4 regions of the Rhizobium sp. BK512 genome follow, and region 4 is predicted to be linked to each of the others. Evidence: riboswitches for the same ligand, from Rfam matches in the RefSeq annotation. Region 4 holds a riboswitch; each other region holds the start of a gene.
The links. Region 4 has a riboswitch for cobalamin ahead of bluB (5,6-dimethylbenzimidazole synthase). Riboswitches for the same ligand answer to the same signal wherever they lie in the genome.
Positions count from the first base shown of each region.

Region 1: another riboswitch for cobalamin. It lies ahead of nrdH (glutaredoxin-like protein NrdH); the one in region 4 lies ahead of bluB (5,6-dimethylbenzimidazole synthase).
Region 2: another riboswitch for cobalamin. It lies ahead of FHX06_RS01195 (ABC transporter substrate-binding protein); the one in region 4 lies ahead of bluB (5,6-dimethylbenzimidazole synthase).
Region 3: another riboswitch for cobalamin. It lies ahead of cobU (bifunctional adenosylcobinamide kinase/adenosylcobinamide-phosphate guanylyltransferase); the one in region 4 lies ahead of bluB (5,6-dimethylbenzimidazole synthase).

Region 1 is NZ_JACIAS010000010.1:299,860-304,438, forward strand. It holds gene nrdE (class 1b ribonucleoside-diphosphate reductase subunit alpha) at 1-956, opposite strand, end outside; gene nrdI (class Ib ribonucleoside-diphosphate reductase assembly flavoprotein NrdI) at 935-1,336, opposite strand; gene nrdH (glutaredoxin-like protein NrdH) at 1,350-1,571, opposite strand; cobalamin riboswitch at 1,834-2,061, opposite strand; gene metE (5-methyltetrahydropteroyltriglutamate--homocysteine S-methyltransferase) at 2,238-4,562, opposite strand.
Region 2 is NZ_JACIAS010000001.1:224,535-229,113, reverse strand. It holds gene FHX06_RS01210 (class I SAM-dependent methyltransferase) at 1-178, opposite strand, end outside; gene FHX06_RS01205 (ABC transporter ATP-binding protein) at 182-946, opposite strand; gene FHX06_RS01200 (iron chelate uptake ABC transporter family permease subunit) at 943-1,968, opposite strand; gene FHX06_RS01195 (ABC transporter substrate-binding protein) at 1,980-2,996, opposite strand; cobalamin riboswitch at 3,167-3,417, opposite strand; gene FHX06_RS01190 (metallochaperone AztD) at 3,475-4,579, opposite strand, start outside.
Region 3 is NZ_JACIAS010000001.1:383,232-387,810, forward strand. It holds gene cobN (cobaltochelatase subunit CobN) at 1-1,268, opposite strand, end outside; gene cobW (cobalamin biosynthesis protein CobW) at 1,272-2,324, opposite strand; gene cobU (bifunctional adenosylcobinamide kinase/adenosylcobinamide-phosphate guanylyltransferase) at 2,329-2,838, opposite strand; cobalamin riboswitch at 3,060-3,451, opposite strand; gene FHX06_RS02030 (chloride channel protein) at 3,659-4,579, shown strand, end outside.
Region 4 is NZ_JACIAS010000002.1:468,307-472,885, forward strand. It holds gene FHX06_RS08270 (MFS transporter) at 1-1,253, opposite strand, end outside; cobalamin riboswitch at 1,407-1,599, shown strand; gene bluB (5,6-dimethylbenzimidazole synthase) at 1,641-2,342, shown strand; gene FHX06_RS08280 (MFS transporter) at 2,360-3,904, opposite strand; gene FHX06_RS08285 (LysR family transcriptional regulator) at 4,045-4,579, shown strand, end outside.

The DNA.
Region 1 (4,579 bases), on a different contig from region 4:
GGCGAGAAGAGGTACATATCCTCATTGTTCTTGGCGAGGTCGAAGGTGATGTCAGGCACGACGACGCCGAGCGATAGCGTCTTGATGCGGATCTTCTCATCGGCATTTTCGCGCTTGGTATCGAGGAAGCGCATGATATCGGGGTGGTGCGCATTGAGATAGACGGCACCTGCCCCCTGCCGCGCACCAAGCTGGTTGGCGTAGGAGAACGAGTCTTCGAGCAGCTTCATGACGGGGATGATGCCGGAAGACTGGTTTTCGATCTGCTTGATCGGCGCACCGGCCTCGCGGATGTTCGTCAAGGACAGCGCAACGCCTCCGCCACGCTTGGACAGCTGCAGCGCCGAATTGATGGAGCGACCGATCGATTCCATATTGTCTTCGACACGCAGCAGGAAGCAGGAGACGAGTTCGCCACGCTGCTTCTTGCCGGCATTGAGGAAGGTTGGCGTTGCCGGCTGGAAACGGCCGGAGATGATCTCTTCCATCAGATCGCGGGCAAGCTGTTCATTGCCTCTGGCGAGCGCGAGCGCCACCATGCAGATACGATCTTCATAGCGCTCCAGGTAGCGCTTTCCGTCGAAAGTCTTCAGCGTGTAGCTGGTGTAATATTTGAAGGCGCCGAGGAAGGTCGGGAACCGGAACTTCTTGGCATAGGCTTCGTCGAACAGGTCGCGGACGAAATTGAAGGAATACTGGTCGAGCACTTCCTGCTCGTAATAGCCTTCAGTTACCAGATAATCGAGCTTCTCCCGGAGATTATGGAAGAACACCGTGTTCTGGTTCACATGCTGCAGGAAATACTGCTTGGCCGCCATGCGGTCCTTGTCGAGCTGGATCTTGCCCTCATCATCATAGAGGTTCAGCATCGCGTTCAGCGCGTGATAATCCAGCGCTTCCACGGCCTTGAGCGGCTTGACGCCCGCATCCCGCGTCAGATTTGTCCCCGTGTCCAAAATCGTCCCATCCCGTCTTTGACATTGGCGACATCCTCGGCAGTCCCCAGGAGCTCGAACCGGTAGAGGTAAGGTACCTGGCATTTTTGCGAGATTACGTCGCCGGCAAGCCCGTAGGTCTCGCCGAAATTGCTGTTGCCCGCAGCAATCACGCCGCGGATGTTGGAGCGGTTTTCCGCATCATTGAGGAAACGGATTACCTGCTTGGGCACGGCCCCTTTGCCGCCGTCCCCGCAATAGGTGGGCGAGATCAGCACATAGGGTTCGCGAATGTGGATGTCTTCAGCGCCAGCGGGAATGCGCGCCGCGCGCAGTCCCAGCCTCTCGACGAAACGATGGGTATTTTCGGACCGGCTGGAATAATAGACGATCAGGCCCACCGCTTTTCTCCGGTCAGGAGAGCGCGCTGATCATGTCGGGACGGAAGCCCGCCCAGTGGTTCTCGCCGGCAACGACGACCGGAACCTGCATGTAGCCCATGCCGCGCACGCGATCGAGCGCGTCGGCATCCTCGGAGATATCGATGATCTGGTAGTCGACGCCCAAACGGTCGAGGGCGCGGTAGGTAGCGGTGCACTGTACGCAGGCAGGCTTGCTGTAAACGGTAACGCTCATCATGTTCCTCGTGATGTCAATGGATTCCAGACGCAGAACTAGGATCGGGCGCCTTGCGGCGTCCGAGGGAATGCTTGGTATTGATCTGACAAAGTTGGCGCTTTACACGCCGAACACTCTCCCCCGCACGATCTGCGCGGGCGGCGGTTTTAATGCTTTCAACATGACTTCAATCCCGAAGTGTTCAGCGGACATTCGGGGGCAGCGCAACAGGCGCGGATTTGATCCGCCTGCGTATACGCGACCTTCCGGACACCCCGCCCGTGGATACCTCGTTCAAGGCAGGTCTCCTGGCTCGCGGGTCGAAGCACCCTGCCCCCAGCCTTCCCAAAGCTTCATGCCTCAGTGACCTGAAATCGGACAGTTGCTCGCCGCTTACAGTTGCGGGGGCAGCTCCGGCTTTGTCGCGCCGTCATGGCGAGACGCACCGTATTCCCATCTTAGCCCCCGACCCTCACGAATCGAAGGAACCTTGAACACTAGATATAGTACTCGAATCCCGGTTTGCGTCAACGGATGGTTTGCGCATCGCGTTACGGCATGTTTGAAATCGCTGCATTCCTGTGAAAAACGTGGTTAATGAATGGTTAACGAAAGCAGCCTGTAGAGAAGGCCGCGTCGGAAAGAGCCGGCCCATAGCCGGCTCTCCAGGAATCGATTAGGCGCTCAGGCGCGTGTCGGCGGTGCGGCATTACGCAACTGCCGAGCGGCGGCAACCATGTTGACGAGTGCCGGGCGAACCTCTTCCCACTTGCGTGTCTTCAATCCGCAATCCGGATTGATCCATAGCTGTCCGTCCGTCAGACGCTTCCGCGCCAGCGTCAGGAGCTCCGTCATCTCGGCGACCTCGGGAACGCGGGGCGAATGGATGTCGTAGACGCCGGGGCCGATCTCGTTCGGATATTTGTAGCTGCGGAAAGCCTCCAGCAGTTCCATCTTCGATCGTGAAGTCTCGATCGAGATCACATCGGCATCCATCGCGGCGATGGCATCGATGATCTGGTTGAACTCCGAATAGCACATATGCGTATGGATCTGCGTCTCGTCGGAAACACCGGATGCGCAAAGGCGAAAACTCTCGACCGCCCAGTCGAGATAGGTCTTCCAGTCGGCCTTGCGCAATGGCAGACCCTCACGGAGAGCGGCCTCGTCGATCTGGATCATCGCAGCACCCGCCTTTTCGAGATCGATCACTTCGTCGCGGATCGCCAGAGCGATCTGCCGGCTGACATCCGCGCGAGAAAGATCATCACGCACGAAGGACCAGTTGAGGATCGTCACCGGCCCGGTCAGCATTCCCTTGACCGGCTTGTCCGTCAGCGACTGCGCGTAGCGCCACCACTCGACTGTCATCGGCTTCGGCCGAGAGACATCGCCGAAGATGATAGGCGGGCGGACATAGCGTGAACCGTAGCTCTGCACCCAGGCATGTTGCGTAAAGGCGAAACCGGAAAGCTGCTCACCGAAATACTGCACCATGTCGTTGCGCTCGAATTCCCCGTGGACGAGCACGTCGAGACCGATTTCCTCCTGCCAACGGATCGCCGCTTCGGTCTCCTTTTTCAGGAACGCATCGTAGTCCGCCTCGCTGATCGTACCCTTTGCGAAGGCCGAGCGGGACTTGCGCACATTGGATGTCTGCGGGAAGGAGCCGATCGTCGTTGTCGGGAAGAGCGGCAGGCAAAGCTTGCGCTCCTGCAGGCTGGTCCGCTCGGCAAAACCGCTGCTCCGCGTCATCATCGTCTCATCGATTGCCGCGACCCGCTGCCTAACTTTGAGATCATGCACACGTGGAGAAGCCGCTCGAGAGGCAACGGCCTGAGAGGCTGCAGCAATTACTTGATAAGCCCCGCCGGGACTGCCGAGGGCAGAGAGTTCATCGAGTTTCTGGGTGGCGAAAGCGAGCCACGACGTCAGTTCCTCATCCAGTCCGGTTTCCAGATCCAGGTCGATCGGCACATGCAGCAGCGAGCAGGATGGCGCGATCTGCAGCCGATCCGCGCCGAAGCGCTGAACCAGTGGCTCGATCTTTTTCAGGATCGCGGCAAGGTCCGCCCTCCAGATATTGCGTCCGTCGATGATGCCGAGCGACAGCGTCAAATCGGGGGACGTCTTGAGAAGGGCATCGATCTGCTGCGGAGCACGAACGAGATCGACATGCAGGCCGGAAACCGGCAATGCGAGCGCCGTCGGCAGGTTATCGCCTATATTGCCGAAATAGGTGGCGAGCATGATCTTGAGGTTCGGCACCAGCTCGTGCAGCGCACGATAGGCATGCTTCAGCGCTGCCTGCTCTTCTCCTGAGAGATCCAGCACCAGGCACGGTTCGTCGATCTGCACCCAGTCGGCACCGGCAGCGCTCAGTTCCGCAAGCACCCTCGCGTAAACAGGCAACAGGCGTTCAAGCAGGCTGATCGGTGCAAAACCTTCCTCGGTTCCCTTGGCGAGTTTCAGGAAGGTGACAGGGCCGAGGATGACTGGCCGTGTGTGGATTCCGAGCGTCTTCGCCTCGATGAAGGCATCGAGTGGCCTGTTTGCGGTCAGCGCGAAGAATTGATCGGGACCGATTTCCGGCACCATGTAGTGATAGTTCGTGTCGAACCACTTGGTCATTTCCAGCGCCGGCACGCCATGTCCGTGATGGTGCTTATGGCCGCAATCGGCGTGCGCCGCATCGCCGGTCGAACCGCGCGCCATGGCGAAATAGGTATCGAGCGCAACAGGCCCGCCCTTCCAGCCATAGGCCGAAGGTATGGCGCCGACCATGACAGTCGTGTCGAGCACATGGTCATAGAACGAGAAATCGTTGGAGGGGATGATATCGATCCCCTTCTCTTTCTGCAGAGCCCAGTTTTGCGCCCGCAGCCGCTTGCCGACATCGAGAAGCACGCCGGCATCGGACCTGTCGGCCCAATAGCTTTCAAGTGCGAATTTGAGTTCGCGATGCTTTCCGATCCTGGGAAAGCCGAGATTTGCAGTCTTGATGGTCATTTCCTTACCCCGAAGGT
Region 2 (4,579 bases), on a different contig from region 4:
AGGCAAGTTCCAGCACGCGTTTCGGCTCGGGGCCGAGGGCTTTGCGGATCGGCTTCTGCCAGGCGTCCGCCTCCGGGCCGGGGGCGATCCTGTGGCCGAAGGCGAGGTCGAAGGTTTCCGAGCGTTTCGACCAGTAGTCGCGGATTTCTTCCTTAAGATCGAAATTCACTCCATCCATGTCTTACCCCATCCGATACTGGATATGTGCGCGGCCATGCACGGGTGATTTTTCGATATGGGCACGCACGCCGAAGACGCGGGCGATCAGCGCTTCGGTCAGCACTTCCTCGGGCGTGCCTGCTGCCACGACCTCGCCCTTCTGCAGCACGGCCAGGTGATCGCAGAACATCGCTGCCAGATTGAGATCGTGCAGCGCGATGATGGAGGTGAGGCCGAGTTTGGCGACCAGCGCCAGGATATCGAGCTGGTGCTGGATATCGAGATGGTTGGTCGGCTCGTCGAGCAGGAGTTCGCTCGGGGTCTGGGCCAGCGCCCGCGCAATATGCACCCGTTGCCGCTCGCCGCCAGACAGTGTCTGCCAGAGCTGGCCGGCGCGTTCGCCCATGTCGACGCGGGCGAGTGCTTCTTCGACCGCGGCATCGTCATCAGGTGCCCAGGAGGAGAGGAGGCCGCGATGCGGCGTGCGGCCGAGGCGGACGATATCGCGCACGGTGAGCTGCGTATCCGTCGTCGTCTGCTGCTCGACGAAGGCTATGCGGCGGGCAAGGGCGGCGCGCGAAAGGCCGGAGACATCATCGTCGCCGAGGCGGATGACGCCGGATCTGACCTGCCGCAGCCGGCAGATCAGGCGCAGCAGGCTGGATTTGCCGGAGCCGTTCGGCCCGAGCAGGCCGAGCACCTTGCCCTTTTCGACTGATATGCTGACGCCGTTGACGATGACGGTATTGCCGGCGGCATAGGTGACCTTGTCGACGGTGATGGTCATGCGCTTCTCCGCACGCGATAGAGGATGATGGCGAAGGCCGGAGCGCCGAAGAGCGCGGTGACGACGCCGATCGGCAGGATCTGCTGCGGAATGATGATGCGTGAGACGATGTCGGCGCCGACCATGAAGATCGCCCCGCCGAGCGCTGTCGCCGGCAGCAGGCGGCCATGTGCGGGGCCGACGAGAAAGCGGGCGGCATGGGGAATGACGAGGCCGACGAAGCCGATTGAGCCCACAATGCTGACGACGCCTGCCGTCATCGCCGCTGTCACGCCGAGCAGGGTGAACTGTACGCGGCGCACGGCGATGCCGAGGGAGGCTGCGGCATCCGTGCCAAAGGCGAAGGCATCGAGCGCACGCACATGGGCAAGGCAGACGACAAAGCCTGTCAGTGCGACCGGCACGGAAAGATAGACATCCGGCCAGCGCACGCCGGAAAGCGACCCCAAGAGCCAGAAGAGCACGCCACGCGCCTGTTCGGCATTGGCCGAGGTCGTGACGATATAGGAGGTCAGCGCATTGAAGAGCTGCGAGCCCGCCACGCCGCAGAGAATGATGCGCTCGCTGGTGCCGCCAGCACCGGCCGCCAGGATGCCGACCAGCAGAAAGGCGACGACGGCGCCGATGAAGGCACCGCCGGAGAGACTGAGCACGCCATAGCCGAGACCTGATATCATGACGCAGACCGCGCCGGTGGAGGCGCCGGCTGAAATTCCGAGCACATAGGGTTCGGCAAGCGGATTGCGCAGCAGCGCCTGCAGCACCGTGCCGCACACTGCCAGCGATGCGCCGGCACTGGCCGCCGCCAGCGCGCGGCTGAGGCGGTAATCCCAGACGATGCCCTGATGGATGCGGCTGAGCTCGAATGCCGTGCCGAAGAGGCGGTTGGAAACCGCTTCTGCCGTGGTGGCGAGCGGGATTGATATCTCGCCGATCGATACGGCGAGACTGATCATGATACCGAGCAGGAGGAGGGCGGCGATGGTGAGCGTGGCAAGCGCCCACCATTTCCTCTGTGGCAAGGCAGCCTGGCTCACTGGGCCAGACCGAAGGACTGGATGCCCTTTGCCAGCGTCTCGATGCCGTCGATGGTTCTGATCGTCGGGTTCATCGACTGCGCGTCCATCATGATGAAGCGCTTGTTCCTGACGGCATCGAGCTCTTTCGTAACCGGATCGTTTTCCAGGAAATCCACCTTCACCTTGGGATCATCGGCGGCATAGCGGCGGCGGTCCATGGTGGCGATGACGATGACGGCGGGATTGGCCTGCGAAATCGTTTCCCAGCCGACGAGGGGCCATTCCTCTTCCGTCGTGACGACGTTCTTCGCCCCGAGCGTCTTCAGGATATAGGCTGGCGCGCTGTTCTTGCCGGCGATGAAGGCATCGCCTTTCACTTCCTTGCTGGAGAACCAGAAGACGACCGGCAGGTTCTTTGCCGCAGCACCGGCAACAGAGGCAACGGCCGCGGCCTCCCGCTTCTTCAGGTCGGCGATGACAGCATCGCCGCGGTCTTTCACGTCGAAGATCTCGGAGAGTTCGGCGATTTCCTGATAGATCAGGTCCATCGTGAACAGTTCCTTGCGCACGCCATCGCCGCCGTCGGTATTGATCTTGGCGACGCAATCGGCCGGCGCGACATAGGTGTTGATGCCGAGATCCCCAAACTGCTCGCGCTTGCCGACGGAGCCTTGCGTGCCGACATGCCATTCGAATTCGGCAGCCACCAGATCGGGCTCCGCGCCGACGACGGATTCGAAGCTCGGGTCATTGTCGGCCAGCCGTTTGATCCTGCTGTTGACATCGGCATATTGCGGCAGAACCGGGCCGACCCAGACGGCCGTGCCGGCAATCTTGTCGGCAAGGCCGAGCGAGAACAGCACTTCGGTCATGCCCTGGCCGATCGAGACGATCTTGGCCGGTGCCTTTTCGAAGGTGACCTGCTGGCCGCAATTGGTGAGGGTGAGGGGATATTGGGTGGCGGCAAGTGCGGGCGCAGCAAAGCCGGCCAGCCCGAGCGCGAGGGAAAAGCTCTTCAGAAGCTGTCGCATGGAAAACTCTCGATCAAAGGAAAAGGGCTAGCGGATGCCGGCGCGCGAACGATGGCCAGCGAGCGGGAGGCTAGCGGCGGATCGTCCAATCGAGACGGATGGATGGCGGCAGGTGGGGAGGGGTCTCGTCAATCATGTCTGCTCCTTGTCCGGGCATCCCCGCCCGGCTTGATTGGATCGTGATCGACGGCAGGTCTCCTGGCTCGCGAATATGTGCCGGTCATCTGCCTTCCCGCGAAATCGCAGTGGCACGGCCCTGAGGCCGAGGGCATGATCGCTGAAGCGATCAACCCCGAGATCGACAATCCGCTTACAGTTGCGGGGGCAGCCACGGTCTCGGTCCCTCTTGGGTCGTCCTCACCGTGTTCCCTATTATTCCCCTCGGAGTTCTCTTCGGGGAACCGTCGCCTCGATCTATGACGCCGCCATGGGCGACGTCAAGCGCCGGAATGCGAAGTGTGTCGGGTCCGAGGCCGCCTTAGTGACTGGCGCCCGAGCCGCCGGCGGCGACAAGCGCGAAGGGCTGGCCCTCGACGGGGATCGTACGCACCTCCTTCAGCGTCTGCGTGCTGACGAGGCGAATCAAGCTGTGACGGGGATCGGTGATGGCGATATCATCGCCGGCAACGGCCAGCCGCGGACGCGGATCGCGCCAATGACCATCCTTGCTGTAGGGCTCGGTCACGGTTTCCGATCTGACGATCTCGCCCTTGACTGTATCGAGCAGATGCAGCCTGCCATCTTCGGTGAGGATATAGGCATTCTGAAACTTTGCCGGATCGAGCACAAAATCGACGCGACGCGTTGGAAGGTCGATGATGCGATAGGGTGCGTCCGTATTATCAGGATCGATCAGCGCCAGCTTGTCCTCTCCGTAATTGCCGAGGAAGAACTGCATCGAGCGGCCGCCGAGCAGCGTCGAGACCTTGCCCCGCGGCAGCGATGCGCCATAGGCGAGCATTTCCACGCTCGGGCCTTCCGCGCCGCTGGGGCGGGCGATGAGCACGCCTTCCTCGCAACCGAAGGCGACGAGGCGGGCGGAGGTTGCCTCGCCATGCAGGCCGGTGCAGGGCGCGACATCGCCGATCTGCCGGCCATCCCGGTCGAGCACCCGCAGGCCCAGGCGTGGCGGCAGTTCGCCCTCCTTGACCGGCGCCTGCATGTTCGGCACGGAGACCAGCAGGTGATTGCCCATCGGCACAGCGACGCCGTGATGGGCGGCGATGGTGTTGACAGCTTTCGGCTCCGGCTTTTCCTGCAGCAGGCTGCTCTCCTTCAAGAGATCGAAGCGGTCGGTCCGGTCGTAGAAAATCGCCACGTCATCGCCATGCGTCACCACATGGCCCGGCTTCTCGCCCTTTATCGTCGCGCCGATCAGCTTCGGCGGCGCCACCTCGAGATCGCGATGCTCTCCATGATCGGAAAGGGCAATGCCGGTATCGATGGCATGAACGACATTCTCTTCGCCCTGGACGGCAAAGACCGTGCGCCCGGTGTCGCTCAGCGACAGGGCGGCATAACCCTTGAGATCGAAGCGGCCGATCTGTCTGCCGCTCGCAAGATCGATGGCGTGGACGACCGGC
Region 3 (4,579 bases), on a different contig from region 4:
TAGGCCATGCGTCCGGCATCCGGCTCGCTGGAAACGATATTAGCCTCGACCGCGGCATCGTAGCGAGCGGCAGCCTTGAAGGAGACGGCGCGCGAAAGCACGCGGCCATCCACCTCCGGCAGCGCGACGTTCATGCCGAGATCGCGGGCCGACAAGCCTTGCGATGAGGCTGCCCAGGCCTCCCGCGACGAGGCGGAAAAGATCGCCTGCAGCACGATCGCGTCGTTGGCCTCCAGCACCGTCGGCTCGCGATCAGCACCGGGTGCGGACACGGCAAAGCCTGTCGTGTTGATGACCACGTCGGGTTGGAGATCGGCGAAGATGGCTTCGAGGATGCCCTTGGAAACCGGGTCCTTGAGGCTGTAGGCAAAGACCGGCAATGGGCGAAGACCCTGCGCCTCCAGGGTTTCGATCAGTGCCTCGACAGGGCGGGTTTCGCCGCTCTGCACGAGTGCGCGGTAGAAGGCGATGGCAACGACGGGTGCTGCCTGTCCCTTCTCCCCAGCGGGGGTCCGGAGGACGGGTCGAGACCCGTGGCTCGACCCCGGTCGGTGGCCCGAAGGGTCGGATGAGGGGGCCACTCCACAAACCTCGAAATCGTGCTCCTGTTGCTCGCTCTCTCCGTCGCTCGCCCCCCTCATCTGCCCTGCCGGGCATCTTCTCCCCGCTGGGGAGAAGACAGAACCGGTGAGCTTCCGCCACTCCTCGACCCCAACAAGCCCCCGCCCCGGCCACCAGATCCCGGCCTTCATCAGCGGCACAGCCGGCGCCGGCTTCTCCTCTCCCGAGAGCATCGCCGCCGCATAGGCCAGAAAGCCCCGTGCATTGGCATCCCCGCCCTCGATCAGATAGGCCCAGAGCGCATTCAGATCATCCAGCGCCACATTGGAAAACGGCGTCAGCCCGGCATCCGGCTTCGAATCCCCCGGCAGCACCGCAATCAGCGCACCGCTGCGCGCCGCGATCGCATGCAGCGCCTCCAGCGCATAGTGGAAATAGCTCGCCCCGCCGAGCGCCCGCACGATGATCAGCTTCGCATGCCGCGCCGTCCGCTCCACATAGGCATCGACCGACATCGGGTGCTTCAGGCTCATCAGGCTCGCAAGCCTCAGCGAATAGCCTCCTTCTCTGCCGCTATGGGCCGCGGCAATCGCCGCAAGCTCGGTATCGGCAGCGGACAGGAACAGGATATCGCCGGGCGACTGGCCGAGGTCGATCGCCTCGTCCCCGTAGCTGATCGTCCCCTGTTGAGCGAGAAGCAGATGCATTGTTTACCCTCGGACGAGCGCTTCGATCGCCTTGCGCACTGCGTCCTGATCCATCTCGTGCAGACCGATGACGACGAGACGCGTATTGCGGGCCTCACCCGGCGCCCAGGCACGGTCGAAATACTGGTCGATGCGGGCACCCACGGCCTGTAGCTGCAGGCGCATCGGCTTGCCGGAGACATCGATGAAGCCCTTCAGGCGCAGCACGTCATGCTCGGCGATGATGCCCTTCAGCTTCTCGACGAAACCTGCCGTATCCGAGACAGCGCCGAGTTCGACGACGAAACTGTCGAATTCATCGTGGTCGTGCGGCTCGCCATCCTCATGCTCCAGCTCGTGATGGGACTTGCGGTTGACGATATCGTCTTCCGTGCCGATGCCGAGGCCGAGCAGCACGCTTGCCGGCACCTCGCCGTTCTTCGCTTCGATCATGACAGGCTTGCGGGCAATGCGCGAGGCGACTTCGCTCTTCACGCGGCCAAGCCCGTCCGCGTCGATCAAATCGGTCTTGTTGAGCACGATCAGGTCGGCGCAGGTCAGCTGATCCTCGAAAAGTTCCTCGATCGGGCTTTCATGATCGAGCGATTCATCCTCGACACGGCGCGCATCGACGGCATCGTGGTCATCGGCAAAACGACCGGCAGCAACGGCCGCACTATCGACCACGGTGATGACGCCATCGACGGTGACTTCGCTGCGGATATCCGGCCAGTTGAAGGCGGCGACGAGCGGCTGCGGCAGGGCAAGGCCCGAGGTTTCGATGACGATATGGTCAGGGCGCTGGTCGCGCTCCAGAAGCTTGGTCATGGTCGGAATGAAATCGTCGGCAACGGTGCAGCAGATGCAGCCATTGGTGAGCTCGATGATGTCGTCCTCGGTGCAGTTTTCCGCACCGCAGCCCTTCAGCACGTCACCATCGACGCCGAGATCGCCGAACTCGTTGATGATCAGCGCGATCTTCTTGCCGCCGGCATTGGTGAGCAGGTTGCGGATCATCGTCGTCTTGCCGGCGCCGAGAAAGCCGGTGATGACGGTTGCGGGGATTTTCTGCTGCATGGAACTAACCCTTCATTTTCAGCGGCAGACCCGCTGCGATAAAATAAACATCCTCGGCCGAAGCCGCGATCATCTGGTGCAGCCGGCCTGCATGGTCGCGAAATTCCCGCGCCATGCGGTTCTCGGGCACGATGCCGAGGCCGACTTCATTGGAAACGATGACGAGCCGCGCCTTAGCATGAGGCAGAAAGCCAGCAAGGGCGGCAGACTGGGCGGCGATATCGCGCCCCTCCATCATCAGATTGGTGAGCCACAGCGTCAGGCAATCGACGAGGATGGCCCTGCCCTCCGCGTCGATGGCGGTCAGGCGCTCGGTGAGATCGAGCGGTTCCTCATGCGTCGTCCAGGAGGGGCCGCGATCGGCCCTGTGCTGGTCGATGCGCGCCTGCATCTCGTCGTCCCAGGCGCGGCCGGTGGCGATGTAATGGCGCTCGAGACCGCTCGTGGCAATAAGATTTTCGGCGAAGCGGGATTTGCCGGAGCGAGCGCCGCCGAGGATGAAGGTGGTGGTCATGACAGCACCGTCCGTTGAGGATGGGCACGGCCTTCGCCGCACCCCTCATTCCTGTGCTTGTCACAGGAATCAGGGAAGAGAAAACGGCCTGCGCCAGAAGCTCATCACAGAGGGGCGGCGGAACACCGCGCCCATATCGCACCACCAGAGGCAGCGCTGAATAACATCCTTCAGCCAAGACAACCTCCGTGCTGGCAGCGGGCAAAGCGCCCAAATTGGGCATTATGCCCGGCACGGATAGCAGGTCTCCTGGCTCGCAGTTATCGGCCGCGACAGGGGCGACCGCTCGGTCGCCCCTTATCGTGCCAGCGGATCCGCCTCGCCTTCCCGGCTGCATCTCGTGAAAAGGCGGACGATTCGTAGAATTAGAGGCGTCCTGCCCCGGCTGATCACGATGCATTTCCAGTGGCTTTTCCGGCACTTGTCCGCCTTGCCCGCTTGCAGAATGCAAGACTGTCGGCGCCGCAATCCAAATGCCGGATGGAAGACCCTGACTGCTCTACAGTCGCGGGGTCGGCTGTGATGAAGGCGCCCGGCTTGGGTCCGCCCCGTCACATTCCCTTTTAATCCGGAAGGCGTTTGCCGATCCGGAACCATCCATTATGTGGATTCATGGTTAGGCGCGTGCAACCCCCATGTCAATTGCCGCGCAACGTCCCGCTCATGTTCATCTCGACTTACACTACCGATATTATCGTCTTTAATCAAAGGCTTACGTCACAAAAACTTTACGGCCCGGCCGGTTTTTTGCCGCAATTGCCGCTCATGCGGATGCCGGCTCCGCCCTTGACCCCTATTCTTGCCGCCTAATTTCCCCATGATGCTCTCCCGAATGCACATTCGCCGCCTCGGCCCTCTAGGCACCGCCTTCGATCCGGGGCGCCTGCGCGCGCTCATTCGCCACAGCGAAATGGGCATGGTCTTTGCCGGCGCGCTTGTCGGCATCGTATCGGGGCTTGCGGTCTCAGCCATGAGCTATGCCTCGGAAGAGATGCACAGCCTGATCTTCGGCATAGACGGCACGACGAGGCTCAGCGCCTCGCAGATCGACAGCAAGTTTCTGCTGATGTCGGCCCCGGTAGCCGGCGGCATGCTTCTCGGGCTCTTGCTCTTCATTCTCGCCAAATGGCGCAAAAAGCCGATGGTCGACCCGATCGAGGCCAATGCGCTGCATGGCGGCCGCCTGTCGCTGACGGACAGCATCCTTGTCGCGATCCAGAACCTCGTTTCCAACGGCTTCGGCGCATCCGTCGGCCTGGAAGCCGGTTATACGCAGCTTGCGGCCGGCATCGCCTCGAAATTCGGCCTGAAGCTGCAGCTGCGCCGCGCGGACCTGCGTGTGCTCGTCGGCTGCGGCGCAGCCGGCGCCATCGCCGCCGCCTTCAATGCGCCGCTGACCGGCGCCTTCTACGCCTTCGAGCTTATCATCGGCACCTACACCATTATGTCGCTGACGCCTGTCGTCGTCTCAGCGCTTGTCGCAACTCTTGTTGCGCGCCTTCTTGCTGGCAGCGATTTCATCATCGATGTCGGCAGTTTCGGCGCTGTACAGCCGGCAGACTACGTGCCGGCCATTGCGCTCGGCGCCTTCTGCGCCGGCGTAGGCATCCTCATCATGCAGGGCGTCTCCTTCGTAGAGGAATTGGCGCGCAAGAGCGCCATCGCGCTGCCCTTCCGCCCGGCGCTCGGCGGCATCGTCGTCGGCCTGCTGGCGCTGGTCTCGCCGCAGGTGCTGGCCGCC
Region 4 (4,579 bases):
AAATCGGTGACCGTAAGTTGGCCGCCGTGGAAGCTGGCGGACACTTCCAGGATCGTCCCTGCGACTGCAACACCCATGGCCATGGAGATGCGCTGCGCCACGGCATTGATGGCCGTCGCCTGACTGCTGTCGGCCTCGTCGACATCCCCGAAGGCCATGGCGTTGACACCCGAGAAGGCCATGGAGCGCAGCAGTCCGCCGACGAGAAGAGAGCCCATGATGAGATAGATCGGCGTTTGAGCAGTGAAGAGGCCGTTCACACCGAGGAAGATTGCGGCAAGGAAGGTAGTGAGCGCGATGACGTTGCGGAAGCCGAAGGCGTTATAGGTGCGGGTTGCGGCGAATTTCGAACCCATGGAGCCGAGTGCGCTGACGAAGGTGACAGAGCCAGACTGCAGCGGTGTCAGGCCGAAACCGAGCTGCAGCATCAACGGCATGAGGAAGGGCAGCGCGCCGAGCCCCATGCGGAAATTCGAGGCGCCGAGGATCGCCGCCCGAAACATCGGGTAGCGGAACATTTTCGGATCAAGCAACGGATGCGGCGTGCGCCTGGCATGGACGAAATACAGGATGCCGGAGAGGACGCCGACCGCGACTGTGACATAGCCGTAGATGACGGGAACGGCGGGCAGGCTGATGACGGATATGCCGAAGACGAAGCCGGCAAAGCCGATCCCGGACAGGAAGAAACCCGGAAAATCCATCGGCTTCGGGCTGCGCGGCTCAATTGCCGGCAGGAAGCGGGTGACCAGCGCAATGCCGATAATGCCGATCGGCACATTGATCCAGAAGATCCAGTGCCAGCTGAGATAGGTCGTCAGGAAGCCGCCGATCGGCGGGCCCATGATCGGGCCGATAAGAGCGGGTATGGTGAGCCACGCCATGGCATTCACCAGCTGGTGACGTGGCGTGCCGCGCACCAGAAGCAGCCGTCCGACCGGCGTCATCATCGAGCCGCCGGCGCCCTGGATGAGCCGGGAAATGACGAAGGCTGCGATGGAATTGGAAAAGGCGCAGGCGATCGAACCGGCCATGAAAACGGAGATTGCCAGACGGAAAATGTTGCGCGCGCCGAAGCGATCCGACATCCAGCCGCTGATCGGAATGAAGATCGCAAGCGCCACAAGGTAGCTGGTTACCGCAAGCTTCAGCGCGATCGGCGAAGTGCCGATATCGGCCGCTATAGCCGGCAGGCTGGTGGCGATCACGGTCGAATCCATCTGTTCCATGAACAGGGCGACCGCAAGGATCATCGGCGTTAAGCGGGACACGGGCAACCGGGATGCAAGGAGAAGGGATTCGACGCCAATGGCGCCGCTCGGATCAGGGTCTCGTTCTAGGCCAGCATTTTCAACCTGTCCACGAAATGAATGTCGCATGTGGCTTGCGGCCATGCCCTTTCCGCGCCATAGATCGCCCTGTCAGGTGCCCGCTGTCACCAGCGGGAGAATCGGGAATCCGGTGGAAGACCGGAACGTGCCCAACGCTGTAAGGCTGACGCTCGCCGTTCAAACTACGCCACTGGCCTTGCGGCCGGGAAGGCAGCGGCGAAGCGAAGGACGCCGAGTCAGAAGACCGGCCTGGCAAGATAGACCCAACCCGCGCGGACGGCGGGCGGTTGCGTTGTTGGGGATTTGACGATGCGACCCATTGATGATGCCGTTTGTCCGGCATCCAGCTTTTCTGCGGCCGAACGCGAGGCCGTCTATCACGCGATCATGACGCGGCGCGACGTGCGCAGCCAGTTCCTGCCCGATCCCTTGCCGGACGATCTGGTGACGCGGCTTTTGACGGCGGCGCACCACGCGCCTTCGGTCGGTTTCATGCAGCCGTGGAATTTCATTCTGGTGAAAAGCGCCGAGGTGAGGGCGCGCGTGCGCGATGCGTTCCTCGGGGCGAATGAGGAAGCGGCCCGCATGTTCAACGGCGAGCGGCAGGAAAAGTATCGTTCACTGAAGCTCGAAGGCATTGTCCAGGCGCCGCTCGGCATCTGCGTGACCTGCGATCCCACCCGCAGCGGCAGCGTCGTGCTGGGACGCACGCATAATCCGCGCATGGACAGCTATTCCACCGTCTGCGCCATCCAGAACCTGTGGCTCGCGGCCCGTGCCGAAGGCGTCGGCATCGGCTGGGTCAGCATCTTTCGCGAGGGCGACCTCAAGGAGATACTTGGCATTCCCGATCATATCGAAGTGGTCGCCTGGCTCTGCGCCGGCTTCGTCGACCGGCTCTACGAGGAGCCGGAACTGGCGGTCAAAGGCTGGCGGCAGCGGGTGGCGCTGGAAGAGCTGGTTTTCCATGACGGCTGGGGGCAGGTGGAAGGCGAGGCAGCGCCGGTTTGAGCCGGCGCGGGTGTGCTTCACTCGGCCGGCTGGGTGCTGCAATCCTTGGGGCAGGCCGGTGTTCTCCAATGGCCAAAGGTGAGGAAGCTCGCAGCAGCGAGAATCCAGACGCCGATCGCTCCATAGAGCATGACACCGCCGAAGCCTGCGACCAGCGCATCATGCACCGTCTCGGCGGGAATATCAGGCAGGGCGGCGATGCTGCCGGCGGAGATCCGTTCGGCAAGCAGGCGCAGATCGCCTGCGTCCATCGAGTTCGGCAAGGCGCTCTTCAGATGGGAGAGCACACCACTGAACAGGATGAAGCCCATGACTGCGATGTTGATCGCGAGCGAGATCATCCGGGCGCTCATGTCGATGCCGGAGGCCATGCCGGCGCGGTCGCTGGATACCGCACCGGTTGTCGTGTTGGTGACCGGGGTATTGGTGAAGCCAAGCCCGATGCCGGCAAGCAGCGCGCCGGGCAGCATCGTCAGCCAGCTTGGCGCGGCGGCGGCGCTGCCTGACTTCATCAGCAGGAAGCCGAGCCCGATGGTGAAAAGGCCGCCGGGAATGATGATACCCGGCCGGTAGCGCAGCATAAGCTGCTCGGCAAGCGGCGGCACGACCAGCGTCGGCAGCGTATAGGCCAGCAAGGCGATGCCGGCGGCCACACTGCCGTAACCGAGGCCGGCTTCATACCAGATCGGCAAATAGATCATGAAAGGCCAGAAGCTGATATTCATGGCGGCCGAACCGACAATGGCGCCCGAGAAGGTGCGGATGCGGAACACCGAGGCATCGAACATCGGTCGCGGGTTCAGCTTTTCGGCAACGACGAAGGCGACGAGGCTTGCGGCACCAAGTCCGATAATGCCAAGCGCAGCCGGGCTCGCAAAACCGAGAGCAGGCCCCTGGGTGATGAAGAAGGCAAGGCAGAAGACCGCCAGCGAAAGGGTAGCGATGCCGGCGATATCGAGCCGTCCGGCTGCAGGATCACGCGATTCCTGAATTCCCGTCAGCGCGAGAGCGATTGTCACAGCCGCCAGCACGGCATGGATGAGGAATACCCATTGCCATCCGGCCACCGCCACGATGCCGACGCCGACGATCGGGCCGAAGCCCAGGCCGATGCCGAAAATGATGCCCCACCAGCCGAAGGCGATACTACGGGCGCGGCCCTCTTGGAATTGATGGGAGAGCACGGCTACCTGGCAGATCAGCATGAAGCCGCCGCTCATTCCCTGCAGAAAACGAGCAACGATCAGCAGCGAAACATCCTGCGCGAGGCCGGCAATCAGCGAGGTGAGGCCGAAGACGGCAATGCCGATCAGGAAGACGCGCTTGCGGCCGTAGCGGTCGGCCAGTGTGCCTGCGGCCATCAGCACCGTCGTAACGGCGATCGTATAGGCGTTCATGATCCATTGCAGGGCACTGAAATCGGCGTGAAGCACTTTTTCCAAAGTGGGCAGGATTGCCGGCACGCTCGATATTTCGAGGCCGAACATCAGCGAGGAGAGACAGGCAGCCAGCAGGGCAATGATGCCCCGCGCACGAGGGGATGAATGGGAATCAGGGGGCATGTTTTGGCCTTTCGACGTTGAGGCGCACAACGTGACATCCGCTGTGGTCCATTTGCGTCAGCATAGGCGGGACTTGATCATTACAGAATTGGATGATTACATATTTCAGACACAACAAATTCGAATGATTGGTTTCAACCATGCTCGATGTCGATTCCGTTCAGGCCTTCGTGGCGATCGCCGACAACAAGAGTTTCACCCGCGCCGCCAACGAACTCGGCAGCACGCAAGGAGCGATCAGCGTCAAACTGAAGCGGCTGGAGGAGCGGCTCGGCCACCGGCTGATCGAACGCACACCCCGGCTGGTGCGGCTTTCGGCGCAGGGGGCAGTGTTTCTACAGGCCGCACGGGAATTCCTCGAAGCCCATGACAGGGCCGTTGCGGCACTCTCTTCGTCGCGCCGCCATTTCACGATCGGCATTGCCGCGCATGTGGCCGGGCCGGAGGTTCCGACACTGCTTGCGCGCCTCAACGCCCATGATCCGGGTCTGACGATCGAGGTGCGGATCGATAATTCCTGCACCCTGCTTGCAGCTTTCGATCGCGGCGAACTGGATGCGGCGATCATCCGCAGGGACGAAGACCGGCGCGACGGCGAGGTTCTGGGGCCTGAGCATTTCGGCTGGTTCGCCACGCCACAATTCGAGTATCGCCGCGGCGAGCCGTTGCGTCTTG